Regions from separate parts of the Rhizobium sp. YTUHZ045 genome, predicted to be linked through region 4. Evidence: predicted binding sites of a transcription regulator. Region 4 holds the regulator's gene; each other region holds the start of a gene.
What was found. The regulator LexA, encoded in region 4, represses DNA repair genes until DNA is damaged. The targets are predictions, from matches to a motif close to TGTTCNNNNTGTGTTCNG.
Positions count from the first base shown of each region.

Region 1: a site for LexA is predicted at 1,700-1,717, ahead of NMA58_RS00275 (DNA recombination protein RmuC). Genes of this name have one in related genera too.
Region 2: a site for LexA is predicted at 2,223-2,240, ahead of recA (recombinase RecA). Genes of this name have one in related genera too.
Region 3: a site for LexA is predicted at 2,219-2,236, ahead of NMA58_RS13250 (ATP-dependent helicase). Genes of this name have one in related genera too.

Region 1 is NZ_CP101432.1:54,613-58,839, reverse strand. It holds gene NMA58_RS00280 (methyl-accepting chemotaxis protein) at 72-1,568, opposite strand; gene NMA58_RS00275 (DNA recombination protein RmuC) at 1,750-2,973, shown strand; gene NMA58_RS00270 (ribokinase) at 3,053-3,952, shown strand; gene NMA58_RS00265 (methyl-accepting chemotaxis protein) at 4,193-4,227, shown strand, end outside.
Region 2 is NZ_CP101432.1:2,085,019-2,089,245, forward strand. It holds gene alaS (alanine--tRNA ligase) at 1-864, opposite strand, end outside; gene recA (recombinase RecA) at 1,020-2,108, opposite strand; gene NMA58_RS10620 (carbohydrate kinase family protein) at 2,338-3,282, shown strand; gene NMA58_RS10625 (pseudouridine-5'-phosphate glycosidase) at 3,372-4,227, shown strand, end outside.
Region 3 is NZ_CP101432.1:2,616,436-2,620,662, reverse strand. It holds gene NMA58_RS13250 (ATP-dependent helicase) at 1-2,176, opposite strand, end outside; gene NMA58_RS13245 (VOC family protein) at 2,388-2,864, shown strand; gene NMA58_RS13240 (PrkA family serine protein kinase) at 3,267-4,227, shown strand, end outside.
Region 4 is NZ_CP101432.1:1,728,669-1,732,895, forward strand. It holds gene NMA58_RS08785 (ComEC/Rec2 family competence protein) at 1-2,250, shown strand, start outside; gene lexA (transcriptional repressor LexA) at 2,231-2,947, opposite strand; gene NMA58_RS08795 (VOC family protein) at 3,146-4,042, shown strand; gene kdsA (3-deoxy-8-phosphooctulonate synthase) at 4,039-4,227, shown strand, end outside.

The DNA of each region.
Region 1 (4,227 bases), 1.7 Mb from region 4:
GCTATGGAATTATCCGCCGGGCGGGGAAGACGCTTTTTTGCATCCCCGCCCGGAATTTCGCCATATTTGAGTCAGGCCGCCCGGCGGGCAGCGGCGACGGCGTGGCCTTCCGGCCGAGCACGGAAGCGGCGCAGCAGCTCGATCAGCTGGTCCACCTCGTCCATGAGGCGACGGGTTTCCGCCGACGTGCGCTCGACCATGCCGGAATTCTGCTGGGTGATCTCGCCCATGCTGCGGATCGCCACGCTGACCTCGTTGACGCCGGTCGCCTGATCGCGGGCGGCGGCGGCGATATCGGCGACGAAGCGGTTGATGATGTCGATGCGGCTGATCATATCGTTCAGCGCCTCGCCGGTGCTTGAGACGATGCCGACACCCTCGTTGACCTGAGTCGAACTCTGCGAGATCAGGTTCTTGATCTCCTTGGCAGCATCGGCCGTGCGCTGGGCGAGCTGGCGGACTTCCTGGGCGACGACGGCAAAACCCTTGCCGGCATCGCCGGCACGGGCCGCCTCGACGCCGGCGTTCAGCGCCAGAAGATTGGTCTGGAAGGCGATCTCGTCGATGACGCCGATAATTTTGGAAATCTCCGTCGAGGATTTCTCGATGCCGGCCATCGCCGAGACGGCGCTGGTAACGAGTTCGCCCGAATTCTTCGCCTTCTGCTGCGTCTCGCGTACGGCGTCGGAAGCCTTCTCGGCATTGGCGGCGGTCTGGCCGACGCTGACGGAAAGCTGCTGCAGGGCAGCCGAGCTCTCCTCGACGCCGGCCGCCTGCTGGGCAGTGCGCAATGCGAGATCGTTGGTCGCATTGGAGATGACGTCGGCGCCATTCATGATATGGCCCGACGTGTCGCGCACCGATGTGAAGGACTGGCGCAACGCCTTGACGGCACGGTTGTAATGCTCGGCCATCTGCCGAAAATTGCCGGGCAGGTCGGATGGCAGAGTGGCCTCGAGATCGCCGCTCGACAGCGCCTCCAGACCGCGGCGCAGTTGCTCCAGCGCCATCGCCTGATCGGCCTCGGCCTGGGCACGCTGCTCTTCCAGAGCCTGGCGCTTGGCTTCAAGCGTCTCGAGGTAGACCGAGATCGAATAATCCATGTCGAGCATGCCGGCCTTGATGACCGCCGACAGCTTCTCGGCGAGCAATTTGCCCTGCTGGCGCGCAAAGACCGACGGCCACTGCTTCTCCATGATGCCCTTGACGAGCTCGGACAGAACCAGGGCATAGCCGCCGACATACCAGCGCGGCTCCAGCCCGATGCGGGCGTGCGTGCGCCCGACCGCGGTCACGCCGTCGACATAGGTATCGTCGAAGGCGCCGCCTGCAAGCTTGCCCCAATGATCCTGCTGCCGCTTCTTGGCATGAGCGACATCGTTCTTGTCGGCGAAAAAGCCTGAGACGGCGGGGGTCTTGGCGATCTTGGCATAGAACTTGTCGAGGGCACCGCCGATTAGCTCTGATATGACGGGGCTGAGATCCCGTATCGACCGGCGCGCCGCCTCGTCCAGTTCGATGAAATCGAGGCGCTGCCTGAGTGCACTGTCGGTCTGCTGGGATGTCATGGAAATCTCTGTACTTGGCGCAACGGCGCTGGAGGGAATTCTGCGGCACAGATTTTGGCGAATATGGTTGAGCAATGGTTAAATCGGCGGCGATTTTCTGCATCGGTGAGGAAAAAGGCGACAGAGGATTTCGTTCACGTTTTGATCTATGTATTGCCGCAGCTTCTGTTATGGTTGCGGCATGACCGTTCATTCCGAATCGCTCGCCCTCTCCAACGCCTCGCTGAGCCCGGCCATGCTGGCGCTTGCCGGCGGCGTTTTTGTCGCCTTCGTGCTTCTGGTGATCATCCTTCTCTTGCGCAGCGCCAGCCTCCGCCGCGAGCAGGCGGAGGAGGCGAGCCTGCGGGCTGGCGAAAGCGAGGCGCGCATGGCCGAGCTTTTGAAGATCCAGGCGGAGATGCAGGGCCGCATCACGGCCATGGCCGAGGTTTTTGGCGCGCGTCAGAGCGAGCTCAACCAGGCAATCAGCCAGCGTCTCGACGGCATGTCGCAGCGCGTCAGCTCGACGATCACCGAGCAGACGAAATCGACGCATGAGAACCTGCAGCGCCTGCAGGAGCGGCTGGCGGTCATCGATGCCGCGCAGAACAATATCCAGACGCTCGCCAAGGACGTGGTCGGACTGCAGGCGATTCTCTCGAACAAGCAGACGCGCGGCGCCTTCGGCCAGTCACGGATGGAGACGATCGTCGCGGACGGCCTGCCGATGGGCGCCTATGCATTCCAGCAGACGCTCTCGAACGGTTCGCGGCCGGACTGCACGATCCGCATGCCAAACGGCGCGCCGCCGCTCGTCATCGATGCGAAGTTCCCGCTCGAAGCCTGGAACGCCATCCGCGACGCAGCCAGCCCCGAGGCCGGCAAGATCGCCAGCCAGCAGTTCCGCCGCGACATGGAGATTCATATCCGGGATATTTCAGAGAAATATCTGATTCAGGGGGAAACCCAGGAGACGGCTTTTCTCTTCGTGCCGTCGGAATCGATCTTCGCGGAGATCCATGAGAACTTCGAGGCCCTGGTGCAGAAGGCACACCGCGCGCGCATCGTTATCGTCTCGCCATCGCTGCTGATGCTGTCGATCCAGGTCATCCAGGCGGTGCTGAAAGACCAGCGCATGCGGGCGCAAGCGCATCTGATCCAGGGCGAGGTGGCGCTCCTGATGGACGATCTCGGCCGCCTCGACGAGCGGGTGCGCAAGCTGCAGGGCCATTTCGCCATGGCGCAGAAAGACATCGACATGGTGGTCACGTCAGCCGACAAGCTCACCAAACGCGGCGCCAAGATCGAGGCGCTGGAATTCGAGGCAGGCGGCGACGCAAAGCCTGCCGGCGACGGCGAGGTCCCGGCCAAATCCGTGGAAAGCCGTACCGGCCTTCTCAAGCTTCGGGTGGTTGACGAGGAGTGATCGCTTCGGGCAGTGTCTCGCCCCATGAAATAGCAGGAGCATGATGTCATTGGCATGCTCCAAAAGACGGGACAGCCTGATGATCACAGTTTTCGGATCCATCAACATGGATCTCATCGCCACGACCGAGCGCCTGCCGAAGCCCGGCGAAACAGTGGCCGGCAACGGTTTTGCCACGGCCGCCGGCGGCAAGGGCGCCAACCAGGCGCTGGCAGCCCGCCGCGCCGGTCGCTATGTGCATATGGCCGGCGCTGTCGGCAAGGATGCTTTTGCTGTCGATGCTCTTTCTCTGCTCGATGAGGCAGGAACCGATCTCTCCCTCGTCAAGCATATCGACGGTCCCACAGGAACGGCGCTGATCCTGGTCGGCGGCGACGGCGAGAACATGATTGCCGTGGTGCCGGGCGCCAACGGCCTGGTCGCGCCCGCCGATGCGGAAACCGCGATCGGCCGCATGCACGAAGGCGACATACTGATGTTGCAGCTTGAGGTGCCGGTCGCGGCCGTCGAACGCGCGCTCTCGGCCGCACGCGCCAAGGGCATCACCAGCATCCTCAACCTCGCCCCATTGATTCCCGATGCGCCGCGTCTCGGACGCCTCGCCGATATCGTCATTGCCAATGAGACTGAGTTCGAGCGGCTTGCCGGACAGGACGGCATGGACGCAGGAGCGCGCGAGGCAGCGCTTGTCCGCCTGCATCACGAAACCGGCCAGACGCTGATCGTGACGCTCGGCGGCGATGGCGTCATCGCCATTCGTGACGGGGTCCTCTCAAGAGCGCAGGGGCTGGCGATCGATCCTGTCGATACGGTCGGAGCGGGAGACACCTTCTGCGGCTATTTCGCCGCCAGCCTCGATGACGGGCTTGATTTTCCGACAGCGTTGCGCCGCGCGGCAGTCGCCGGTTCGCTCGCATGTCTCAAATCAGGAGCGCAACCGTCGATTCCTTTTAGTGGGGAAGTCGCAGACAGAATATAGCCTGGCCTGCCTGCGAAACGCCGGCAGATGTCCTTCAATTTTAAAGGAGATTTCTGCGGTTTTGCTCATATAACCACTTAAGTTTCATTTAAATTTAACAGGTCTCCGGCGATCTTCCCAGCGATCGCCGGATCGTCGCACATGCGGATCCGCGGCTGATGCGGCTGCTCCATGACGGAGCCATGCCTTCGCTCCTGCGCCGAAGAATGCCCGTTCGGCGCATCCTTGCCTGAGGAACCCATGTTCATTTTTCGCATGAAATCGCTTGCGGCGAA
Region 2 (4,227 bases), 360 kb from region 4:
GCCATCGGCAATCAGGAAGGCCGAGGAACGCAGATGGTCGGCGATGACGCGGTGGCTGGCGCTGCCTTCCGCCTTGACTCCTATCGTATCCTCGATTGTGCCGGTCAGCGTGCGGAAAAGATCGGTATCGAAGACGCTCTGAACGCCCTGAAGGATGCAGGCCATGCGTTCCAGACCCATGCCGGTGTCGATCGACGGACGCGGCAGCGGATTGCGAACCCCCGGCTCGGTCTGCTCGAACTGCATGAAAACCAGGTTCCAGAATTCTAGGAACCGGTCGCCGTCTTCCTCAGGCGAACCGGGAGGGCCGCCCCAGACATTTTCGCCCTGGTCGATGAAGATTTCCGAGCAGGGTCCGCAGGGTCCGGTATCGCCCATCTGCCAGAAATTGTCGGAGGTCGGGATGCGGATGATCTTGTCGTCGGAAAAACCGGCGATCTTCTTCCACAAAGCCGCTGCTTCCTCGTCTTCGGAATAGACGGTCACCAGCAGGCGATGTTTCGGCAGGTCGAAGCCTTCGGTCACGAGCTTCCAGGCCAGCTCGATCGCATTCTCCTTGAAATAGTCGCCGAAGGAGAAATTGCCGAGCATCTCGAAGAAGGTCAGGTGACGCGCGGTATAGCCGACATTGTCGAGGTCGTTATGCTTGCCGCCGGCGCGCACGCATTTCTGCGAGGTTGTCGCGGTTGCATAAGGACGTTTTTCCAAGCCGGTGAAGACGTTCTTGAACTGCACCATGCCGGCATTGGTGAACATCAGCGTCGGGTCGTTGCGCGGCACGAGCGGACTGGACGGAACGATCTCGTGGCCGTTCTTCTTGAAATAGTCGAGGAAGGTCGACCGGATGTCGTTTACGCCGCTCATTCTATGCCCTTCAATGCTGCCGTAGGCAGATAAATTCAAATCCATCGGCTTTTAACGTTCGCCTCCGCCACTGTCCAGCCGACAAACAAAACCGGCCGCATTCTGATGAGGGAATGCAGCCGGCTGAGATATCGGATCAAGTGCAAGCGCGAAAATTACATTTCCGCGGCGGCATCGCCGTCATCGGCATCCGGACCGCCGTTCTGCAGGAAACGATCGGCGATCAGACCGGCATTCTGGCGCAGCGCCAGCTCGATTTCGCGGGCGAGATCCGGATTGTCGCGCAGGAAGGTTTTGGCGTTTTCGCGGCCCTGGCCGAGACGCTGGCTGTTATAGGAGAACCAGGCGCCCGACTTCTCGACGATACCGGCCTTGACGCCGAGATCGACGAGTTCGCCTGTCTTCGACACACCTTCGCCGTACATGATGTCGAACTCGACCTGCTTGAAGGGAGGCGCCATCTTGTTCTTGACGACCTTGACACGGGTCTGGTTGCCGACCACCTCTTCGCGCTCCTTGACCGAGCCGATACGGCGAATGTCGAGGCGCACGGAGGCATAGAATTTCAGCGCATTGCCGCCGGTCGTCGTTTCCGGAGAACCGAACATGACGCCGATCTTCATGCGAATCTGGTTGATGAAGATCACCATGCAGTTCGACTTGGAGATCGACGCGGTCAGCTTGCGCAGCGCCTGGCTCATCAGGCGGGCCTGCATGCCCGGCAGGCTGTCGCCCATCTCGCCTTCGATTTCGGCGCGCGGCGTCAGCGCGGCGACCGAGTCGACGACGAGAACGTCGACGGCGCCGGAGCGCACCAGCGTGTCGGTGATTTCGAGCGCCTGCTCGCCGGTATCTGGCTGCGAGATCAGCAGATTCTGCAGATCGACGCCAAGCTTACGGGCATAGACTGGATCGAGCGCGTGTTCGGCATCGACGAAGGCGCAGATGCCGCCCTTCTTCTGCGATTCCGCAATGGTCTGCAGCGCAAGCGTTGTTTTGCCCGAGCTTTCCGGCCCATAGATTTCAATGATGCGGCCCTTCGGCAAGCCGCCAATTCCGAGCGCGATATCGAGACCAAGCGAGCCCGTCGAAACCGTCTCGATCTCGACGACGTTCTCGTTGGAGCCGAGTTTCATGATCGAGCCCTTGCCGAACGACCGCTCTATCTGTGAGAGTGCCGCTTCAAGCGCCTTGCTTTTGTCCACCGATTTGTCCTCTACCAGCCGCAATGTATTCTGAGACATCCGATCCACCTTTAGGTTATTGAAGCCGCTCAAGCAATGTCGAGTTTGTACCCTATTTGTTCCATTCCCGCAATAGGCGCACAAACATTTGAAAGAAAAAGGTAAAACGGTCCGTGTTCTACATTTGTTTTATCGATGCAAAGCAACGGCTTAGACCCTCTGCGCAAGCTTTGCCGCAGCCGGGCAATGAGCATCGATTCGCCCTTCGCACTTAATGATCCCGGGTAAGTTGATGAAAAAGATTCTCGTTCTCGGCGGTGCCCATATCGACAGGCGTGGCCGCATCTCCGGCGAAACGGCGCCAGGCGCCAGCAATCCCGGCACCTGGTTCGAGGAGCCGGGCGGCGGCGGCTTCAACGCGGCGCGTAACCTTGCAAGACTGGGTTTTCACGTGACGATGATCTCGCCGCGCGGCGGCGATCCCTTCGGCGAAATGGTCGGCGAAGCTGCCGATTTCGCCGGAATCGACGACCGGCCTTTCGTCTTCCTCGACCGCAAGACACCGAGCTATACGGCGATCATCGAGAAGAACGGCGACCTCGTGATCGCCCTCGCCGATATGGATCTCTACCGTTTCTTCGTGCCGCGGCGCCTGTCCATCCGCTGGGTGCGCGAGGCCTTCGCCACGCATGATTTCATTCTCGTCGACGCCAATCTTCCGGAAGAGACGATCGCGGCGATCGTCGCCAAGGCGAACTCCCTGGCCAAACCCGTTGCAGCCATCGCCATCTCGCCGGCCAAGGTGGTCCGGCTGAAACCCTGTATTAGGGATATTGACTATCTGTTCCTGAACGAGGCCGAAGCCGCTGCCGTTACCGGCTTGCAACCGGAGGATTCGGGCGGTTGGCCGCCGCTCCTGAATGAGATCGGCATCAGAAACGCCGTCGTCACCCGCGGACGGCGCGAGCTCGTTGCGATTTGCAAAGACCGCGCCGTGGCGCTGCAGCCGCCAATCGCCGAAACCGTCGCCGATGTTACCGGCGCCGGCGATTCCCTTGCCGCCGGCACGCTCGCCGCCTTGATATCAGGCCTGCCGCTCGAGGAGGCCGTTCGCTACGGCGCGGCGGCGGCAGCGCTCACGGTGCAGTCACGGCACGCCGTCAACGAAAATCTGACTCCGGATCTCTTGAATGAGGCGCTTGCCCTTGTTCCCAAGGTCAGAATTCTGCATTGAAGCGGCTGAATTAAAGAGTTGAGCAAGATGCCGTTTCGAAAGCCGCCCACGCTTTTGGTATCATGCTCTGCCGATCACAGGACAAGACCATGACCAAGCCCATCTCCCCTCTTCTGCCGATCGCCTATTCGAAGGAGGTCGCCAGCGCCAAGCAGCGCGGCGCGCCACTGGTGGCGCTGGAATCGACCATCATCACCCATGGCATGCCCTATCCCGGCAATATCGAAATGGCGCGCAGCGTCGAGACGATCATTCGCGAACAGGGCGCGGTGCCGGCGACGATCGCGGTCATCCACGGCACCCTTCATATCGGCCTTGAAGCTGCGCAACTGGAGCAGCTTGCCAAGGCAAAGGAGGTCATGAAGGTGTCACGCGCCGATCTCGCCTTCGCGATCGCCGAACGGCGCACCGGCGCAACGACGGTTGCTGCGACGATGATCGCGGCGGCCCGCGCGGGCATTCGTGTCTTTGCCACAGGCGGTATCGGCGGCGTGCATCGCGGCGCCGAGGAAAGCTTCGATATATCAGCCGATCTTGAGGAATTGGCGCGCACCGGCGTTATCGTCGTCTGCGCCGGCGCCAAGGCGATCCTTGACATTCCAAAGACGCTTGAAGTGCTGGAGACCCGCGGCGTACCTGTCGTCACCTATGAGAGCGAAAAATTCCCCGCCTTCTGGTCGCGTTCATCGGGTATCCGCAGCCCGCTCTCGCTGAACAGCCCGGCGGCCATCGCCAATTTCCAGACGGTGCGCGAACAGCTCGGCATCGACGGCGGCATGCTCGTCGCCAATCCGGTGCCGGAAGCCGACGAAATCGCGCGTGAGGAGATGGAGATCTATATCGAGCGGGCGCTTGATAGTGCCGAACGCGACGAAATCACCGGCAAGGCGGTGACGCCCTATCTGCTCTCGACCATTTTCGACCTGACGGACGGCCAGAGCCTGA
Region 3 (4,227 bases), 890 kb from region 4:
CGGGGGTCGAATAGGAGTTGGCGAAAGGTTCGGCCTTGTCGAAGCGGGACTGGCCGTAGCCGCCGCGGCCGTAACCGCCATAGCTCTGTTCCATCTCGGCGATCTCGACATGGCTCTCCGGCAGTTCGTCCAGGAAACGCGAGGGCAGGGTCGATTGCCAGAGACCGTGAATGCGGCGGTTGGAGACGAACCAGATGTGGCAGCGGCGTTTGGCGCGGGTAATGCCGACATAGGCGAGACGGCGTTCCTCCTCCAGGCCGGCGCGGCCGCTTTCATCGAGCGAGCGCTGGTGCGGAAAAAGGCCTTCCTCCCAGCCGGGCAGGAAGACCGTGTCGAATTCCAGGCCTTTGGCCGAGTGCAGCGTCATGATCGAGACGGCGTCGAGGTTCTCGTTGGTCTCGGCGTCCATGACGAGCGATACGTGCTCAAGGAAGCCGCGCATCGACTCGAAGCTTTCCATCGAGCGGATCAGTTCCTTCAGGTTTTCCAGTCGACCCGGGGCTTCGGCGCTCTTGTCGTTCTTCCACATGTCGGTATAGCCGGACTCTTCGAGGATCTGCTCGGCAAGTTCGGTATGCGGTGTGTTTTCAAGCAGCTCCTGCCATCGGCGGAAGGATTGAATCACGTCGAAGAGGGCTTTGCGCGCCTTTGGCTTCAGCTCGTCCGTTTCGATGATGTCGGCCGCTGCCGCCAGCATCGGGATGTCGCGGGCGCGGGCATAATCATGCAGCGCACGCACCGTTGTATCGCCGAGGCCACGCTTCGGCGTGTTGATGATGCGCTCGAAGGCGAGGTCGTCGGCCGGTTGTGCGACGAGCCGGAAATAGGCCATGGCATCGCGGATTTCGAGGCGCTCATAGAAGCGCGGGCCGCCAATGACTCGGTAGTTGAGGCCAAGGGTGACGAAGCGATCTTCGAATTCGCGCATCTGGAAGGAGGCGCGCACCAGGATCGCCATGTCGTTCAGCAGATGCTTGCTGCGCTGGAGTTGCTCGATCTCCTCGCCAATGGCGCGAGCTTCCTCCTCGGAGTCCCAGGAGGCGTGAACCTGCACCTTGACGTCATCGGGATCGGTGCGATCGGTGAACAACGTCTTGCCCAGACGCCCTTCATTATGGGCGATCAGATGGGCGGCGGCACCGAGGATATGTTCGGTCGATCGGTAGTTGCGCTCGAGCTTGATCACCTTGGCGCCGGGGAAATCCTTCTCGAAGCGAAGAATATTGTCGACCTCCGCACCGCGCCAGCCATAGATCGACTGGTCGTCGTCACCGACGCAGCAGACATTCTGCGGCTCGCCCTTGCTGCGCTGGGCCAGCAGCCTCAGCCACATATATTGGGCGGTGTTGGTATCCTGATATTCGTCGACGAGGATATAGCGGAAGCGGCCGTGATATTCCTTTAGGAGATCCGGATTCTTGCGGAAGATCGCGATCGGATGCATTAGCAGGTCGCCGAAATCGCAGGCGTTCAGCGTCGACAAGCGCGCCTGATAGGCGAAATAGAGATCGCGGCCGCGGCCATTGGCGAAGGCGCGGGCATCGCCTTCGGGAATATCGGCCGGGCCGAGGCCCTTGTTCTTCCAGGTGTCGATCATGCCGGCGAACTGCTTTGCCGGCCAGCGCTTGTCGTCGAGACCTTCGGCCTGGATCAACTGCTTGATCAGGCGGACGACGTCATCGGTGTCGAGGATGGTGAAATCGGAACTGAGGCCAACCAGCTCGGCGTGGCGGCGCAGAAGCTTGACGCCGATCGAATGGAAGGTGCCGAGCCAGGGCATGCCTTCGACGGCGCCGCCGACGAGCAGGGCGATGCGCTCCTTCATCTCGCGCGCGGCCTTGTTGGTAAAGGTGACGGCGAGGATCTGCGACGGGAAGGCGCGGCCGGTGTTGAGGATATGGGCGATGCGGGTCGTCAGCACGCGTGTCTTTCCGGTGCCGGCGCCGGCGAGCACGAGGACAGGACCTTCCAGCGTTTCGACGGCTTCAGTCTGTTCCGGGTTCAGTCCAGCGAGATAATCCGGCCGCTTGCCGCCGTTGCGCGCCGCCATGGCGCGGGCGGCGATGCCGCCGCCAGCGGCGGGCCTTCCGGCTGCAGCGACGGACGGCTGCGGCTTGCGCGCCACTTCGCCGGGCTCTTCGTCGAAGAAGGGAATATCGTCGAAACTATTGCTCATGGCGCGTAATGTAGTGATTCGGGAAGGAAAGACCAGAAAAGATGTTCTGCTTTCATTCCCGAACGACCACTATTGCCTGGGTGCGGGTGGCGAGGCTGCCGCGGGTGAGCGGGCGAAAAATTCCGATCGCGGCCTGTCGGAACCGGCGCCGACCAGACGTCCTCGAAGCACGGACAGAAGTCCGGGATACTCGCCAACAAGGAGGCTGTCTATGCCAAAGGTCATTTCAAATCTCTGGTTCGCCGAGCAGGCACGCGAAGCCGTTGAATTCTACGTGTCGATCATTCCGGATTCCACGATCGGCCGCACCACCATACTTCCGGCGGAAACGCCGAGCGGCCCTCCTGGCAGTGTCGAGCTGATCGAGTTCACGCTTGGCGACCAGGCCTTCCTGGCGATGAAGGCCGGTCCACTCGACAGCTTCAACCATTCCTTTTCGATCGCCATCCTTCTGGAAAGCCAGGCGGAGATCGATCGGATATGGGATGCTTTCCTCGCCAATGGCGGCATGCCGGAGGCCTGCGGCTGGCTGAAGGACCGCTGGGGTCTTTCCTGGCAGATCGTCCCGCGCGCTCTCTCCGAGATGATCGCCGACGAAGATCGCGAGCGGGCAAGGCGCGTCACCGAAGTCATGCTTGGCATGGTCAAGATCGATGTGGCTGCGCTGGAGAAGGCATTCAATGGCTAAGAGCGCTGGAGACGCATGATCGAGACGGCGCATCGTGACGATTCGCCCGGTTTCATCCCACGGCGAGCGCGCTCTGGCACCCCTGACGTCAGCGCCAGCTTGCTCTCACCGGCGGCTAACGTCGAATTTCCACGGCTCGAATCACGGGCGCCATTGCACACCTTTTTGACATTCATGTCACGTCGCTAAATGTGCTGATATGCCAACGACCCCTTTCTCAACTAGAATGAGAAACAGTTTCGTGGAGTAAAAAAATACCGGTGCATGCACAATTTTGTGCATTGCTACAAACGGAACGTCAGCGTCGAATATACCTACGAAACTATTGATTCTAAGGAACGCCGTGGCCATCTCGATGGTTATACGGCTTAGAGCCTGCGGCATAACCTTAATGGAGGTCCCATGCTGAGTGAATCCGTATTCGATGCGTTTACCCGCAGTTATGAAGCGCGCCGCGAAAGCGACCTGTCGGTTTCGGAATATCTCGATCTCTGCAAAACCGATCCGATCGCCTATGCCAATGCGACCGAGCGTCTGCTCGCGGCAATAGGTGAGCCGCAGATGGTTGACACTGCCAAGGATGCGCGCCTCGGCAGAATCTTCATGAACAGGACCATCCGGGTTTATCCGGCCTTTGCCGGTTTTCACGGTATGGAAGAGACAATCGAACGCATCGTCTCCTTCTTTCGGCATGCAGCGCAGGGGCTCGAGGAGCGCAAGCAGATTCTTTATCTGCTCGGTCCGGTCGGGGGCGGCAAGTCCTCGCTGGCTGAGCGGCTGAAGCAGTTGATGGAAGTGCATCCGATCTATGTGCTGAAGGCCGGTGACGAGATCAGTCCCGTGTTCGAAAGCCCGCTCAACCTCTTCGATCCGGAGACGATGGGCCCGCTCCTGCAGGAGCAGTATGGAATCCCGCAGCGGCGGCTGAACGGATTGATGAGCCCGTGGTGCCTGAAGCGGCTCGACGATTTCGGAGGCGATATTTCTCGATTCCGCGTCGTCAGGATACAACCTTCGCGATTGCGCCAGATAGCAATCGCGAAGACCGAGCCAGGCGATGAGAACAACCAGGACATCTCCTCGTTGGTCGGCAAGGTAGATATCCGCAAGCTGGAAACCTACTCTCAGAATGATCCGGATGCCTACAGCTATTCGGGCGGGCTGAACCGGGCCAATCAGGGCGTGCTCGAATTCGTCGAGATGTTCAAGGCGCCGATCAAGATGCTGCACCCGCTGCTGACGGCAACGCAGGAGGGCAATTATATCGGCTCCGAGAATATCGGTGCCATACCTTTCTCCGGCATCGTCCTTGCTCATTCGAACGAGGCGGAGTGGCAGACCTTTAAGGCCAACAAGAACAATG
Region 4 (4,227 bases):
GGCGAAGAGGCCGATCATGGCCGCCTGCTGCTGTTCTCGCCGGTCTTCCTCGGAGCCGGCTCGGCCTTTTGGTTTCTTGCTGCATCGGATTTTCCCCTCGTTGCATCGCTGTTCTGCCTGCTGGTGTCGGCGGCCGCGGTTTTCCTCACCGGTCCCAGCCGACCGGCCTTGCGCGCAAGTTTCATGGCGCTGGCACTTTTCGCCGGCGGCATGCTCTCAGCTCAGTTCGAGAGCTGGCGGGCTTCGACGGTGATCCTCGATTCATCCGTGACGACGACGGTGACTGGCCGCGTCGAACGGCGGGAAGGCGACGGGCGCGGGCGCTGGCGCTACATTCTTGCCGTCGCCGGCACCGAGGCGCCGGAGCTGAAACGGCCGCCGAGACGCATCACCGCGATCGTCCGGGGCACCGATGCGCCTTTCGAGATCGGCGACATCATCACCGGCAAGGCACGTCTGACGCCGCCGGCGGGCCCCGCACTTCCCGCGCTCAACGACTTCTCCTTCGGTGCCTATTTCGACGGCATCGGCGCCAATGGTTTCTTCTATAGTGCGCCGGAGAAACTCGACTTGGAGGCAGGCCCGCAGGCGGCCAGGTCGACGGCGGACGCCCTGCTCGAATGGCTCCACCAGCTGCGCAGCAGCATCGGCGACCGCATAAGATCGATCCTGCCCGGTGATACCGGCGCCTTTGCCGCTGCCCTGGTGACGGATGAACGGCGCGCCATATCGCACGCGACGACGGAGGCGCTGCGCCAGTCCGGCCTTGCCCATATCGTCGCGATCTCGGGTCTCAACATGGCGCTGTCGGCCGGCATCTTCTTCGTCGGCTTTCGGATGCTGCTCAGCCTCTTTCCCGGCGTCGCCCAAGCCTATCCTACAAAGAAGATCGCCGCTGCCGGCGCGCTCATCGCCGTCACCGCCTATTACCTGATCTCCGGTTTCGGGGTTTCGGCCGAGCGCGCCTTTATCATGATGGCCATCATGCTGATTGCCGTCTTCTTCGACCGGCCGTCGATCAGCCTGCGCAATGTCGTTCTCTCCGCGCTCATCATCATCGCCATTTCACCTTCGGAAGTATTGGGACCGAGCTTTCAGATGTCATTTGCCGCAACATTGGCCTTGGTATCGGGCTATCAGTTATGGAAGGACAGGCGTGTCCGCGAAAACGCTTTTCTGAAACTGCCGATCATCAGGCCGGTGGTTGCCGTCGCCGGTTTCTTCGGCGGCGTCTTCCTGACCTCGCTGATCGGCGGCTTTTCCACCGCATTGTTTTCGATCGAGCATTTTCATCGCCTGACGGCTTACGGCCTGCCGGCAAACCTTGCGACGATGCCGATTATCTCCTTCATCGTCATGCCGGCCGGATTGTTGGCGATGTTGCTCATGCCTTTCGGTCTGGACGCTCCGCTCTGGAAGGTCGTCGGATTCGGCCTCGATCTGGTGATTGCGGTTGCCAAGACGGTGTCCGGCTGGGGCGGTGATATCGGCATCGGCCGCTTGCCCGGCTGGTATTTCGCAGCGGCGGTGGCAGGCTTTCTGCTGCTGACGCTGCTGCGCACTCGGCTGCGCCATGTCGGCACATCGATCATCGCCATCTCGACGCTCATCGTGCTGCTTCTGCCGGTTCCCCGGCCGCCGGATCTGGTGATTTCGGAGGATGGCAGTCTGGTTGCGGTCGTCGCGGCTGAGGCAATAGCTTCCAACCGTGAAAACCCGCCGGATTTCATATTCGACCAGTGGCAGAGAGCGCTGGTGCTGCCGACACATGATCCGCCGAAGATGCTGGATGGTCCGGCCATTCCGGAAGGAGAAGACCGCCGTGTCAGGCTTTCCCGCGATCAGCAGAACGAAGCGAGTGCGGCGATGCGGGCAGCCGCCGCAGGCGGTGAAGCAAACCGTTTTTCCTGCGTCAAGAAGGCTTGGTGCACATCAAGACTTGGCAATGGCCATATCGTCACCGTCATCGACAATGCCGCCTATCTCGGCCCGGCCTGCGATACGGCCGATATCGTCGTGACCTCGGTCCGTCTGCGTTTCAACAGCTGCCGTTCAGGTGGCACGCTTTTCACCGGCGAGACGCTGCGCAGGACCGGCTCGCTCGAATTGCGTTTCGCCGATGCCGGCCTAGAGGTCACCACCGCCTTCGATGCCTTGTCGCGACCATGGATGCGCCATCGCGCCTATGATTGGCGCAATGATCGTTTTACCGATTCCAGCCCATCCGGCGTCAGTGATAGCGACGGATGAGGCCGACGAGCTTGCCCTGCACCTTGACGCGGTCGGGCCCGAAGATGCGGGTCTCATAAGCCGGGTTGGCGGCCTCGAGCGCGATCGAGGCACCCTTGCGGCGAAAACGCTTCAGCGTTGCTTCCTCGTCATCGACGAGGGCAACGACGATATCGCCGGGACTGGCGGTACTGCCGTTGCGAATGATCACGGTGTCGCCGTCGAAGATGCCGGCGTCGATCATCGAATCACCTTTGACCTCCAGCGCATAGTGCTCACCGGAGCCGAGCATATCGGAAGGAACGACGATATCGTGGGTGTTGTTCTGGATCGCCGAGATCGGAACGCCGGCGGCGATACGTCCCATGACCGGCACGGAGACGGAGTTGCCATTGTCGGCGACCGGCTTTGGCGCAGCGGGGGCGGCGACCGGCTGGGGCTTGCCGAGGCTGCCCTCGATGACGCTCGGCGAAAAACCGCGACGCTGAAGACTGGGGTTATAGGCCTCCGGAAGCTTGATCACCTCGAGCGCCCGGGCGCGGTTCGGTAGGCGGCGAATGAAGCCGCGTTCCTCAAGCGCCGTGATCAGGCGGTGAATGCCGGATTTCGAGGCGAGATCCAGGGCATCCTTCATTTCGTCGAAAGAGGGAGGAACGCCGGATTCCTTCATGCGCTCATGGATGAAAAGGAGAAGCTCCTGTTGTTTGCGCGTGAGCATCGACGTCAGACCCCGTGATTGAAACAAATCCAGAACGGACACTATATGTTCCATATGTGTTCCGCAAGTAGCTAAATTTCCGTAAACCCTCGCGCCAACTCGTGGAGATTTTTATTTTCATTTGCCGGATTGGCGCACATGTCTTGCATTGAGGGGTGGTGCTGTCGCACATCTCTTGCCGGTTTCAGGAGGATATTCATGAACGCGCATTCCGCCAAGTCGCACCCGCTCGATCATGTCGTGCTGCCCGTGGTCAATATCGATCTGGCGCGTGAAAGGCTCGGCAAGCTCGGTTTCACCGTCGCCGCCGATGCGCGCCATCCCTTCGGAACGGAGAATGCCTGCATCTTTTTCGCCGACAAGACCTATCTGGAGCCGCTTGGCGTGGCGAGTGTCGACGAGAGCGAGGCAGCGGCCCGCCAGGGCAACGTCTTCATCGCCCGCAATCGCGCCTTCCGTTTCCGCTGCGGCGAGGAGGGACTTTCTGCGCTGGCCTTCCTCAGCGAGGATGCCGACCTCGATCATAAGCGCTTCGTCAGCAACGGCGCGAGCGCCGGTGAGATGTTGCAGTTCAGCCGGCCGATGCGGATGCCGGACGGTTCGGAGAGCGTCGGCAGCTTTAAGCTGGCCTTTGCAGCTGATTTGCGCGCCCCCGATTTCTTTCTCTTTACTTGCCAGCGCATCAATTCGTTCCCTACAGATCGCGCCGCGCTGGAGACGCACGCCAATGGCGTGATCGGCATTGCCGAGATCGCACTTTGTGCACCGGACCCGGCGGCATTCGCCGCCTTCGTCGGGCTTGCGATTGGGCAGGCGGCGGTGGAGAAAACCGGTTTCGGCATGAATATCGCGGCATCGAATGCAAAGATCAGCTTGATGACGCCGGAAGGGCTGGAGGCCTATTTCGAAACCGCTGTCTCATCAGCCGATCGCGGCCTGCGGGGGCGGGCAATCCTCTTCACCGTCATCGATCTTGCCGTGACAGAAGCGCATTTGGGTGCTAACGGGATCACATTCACACGCAAGAACAATCGCATTCTGGTGAAGCCCACGCCCGGGCAGGGTGCGCTCTTCGCCTTCGAGGAAACACGATGAGCACCGACACGAATTCCGAAGTCAGGATCGGCGAAGGCGAAGGCCAGGTCACTTTTTCCAATACTGGCCGCTTGTCGCTGATCGCCGGTCCATGCCAGATGGAGAGCCGGGATCACGCCTTCATGGTCGCCGGCACGCTGAAGGAGCTCTGCGGCAAGCTCGGCATTGGCCTCGTCTACAAGAGC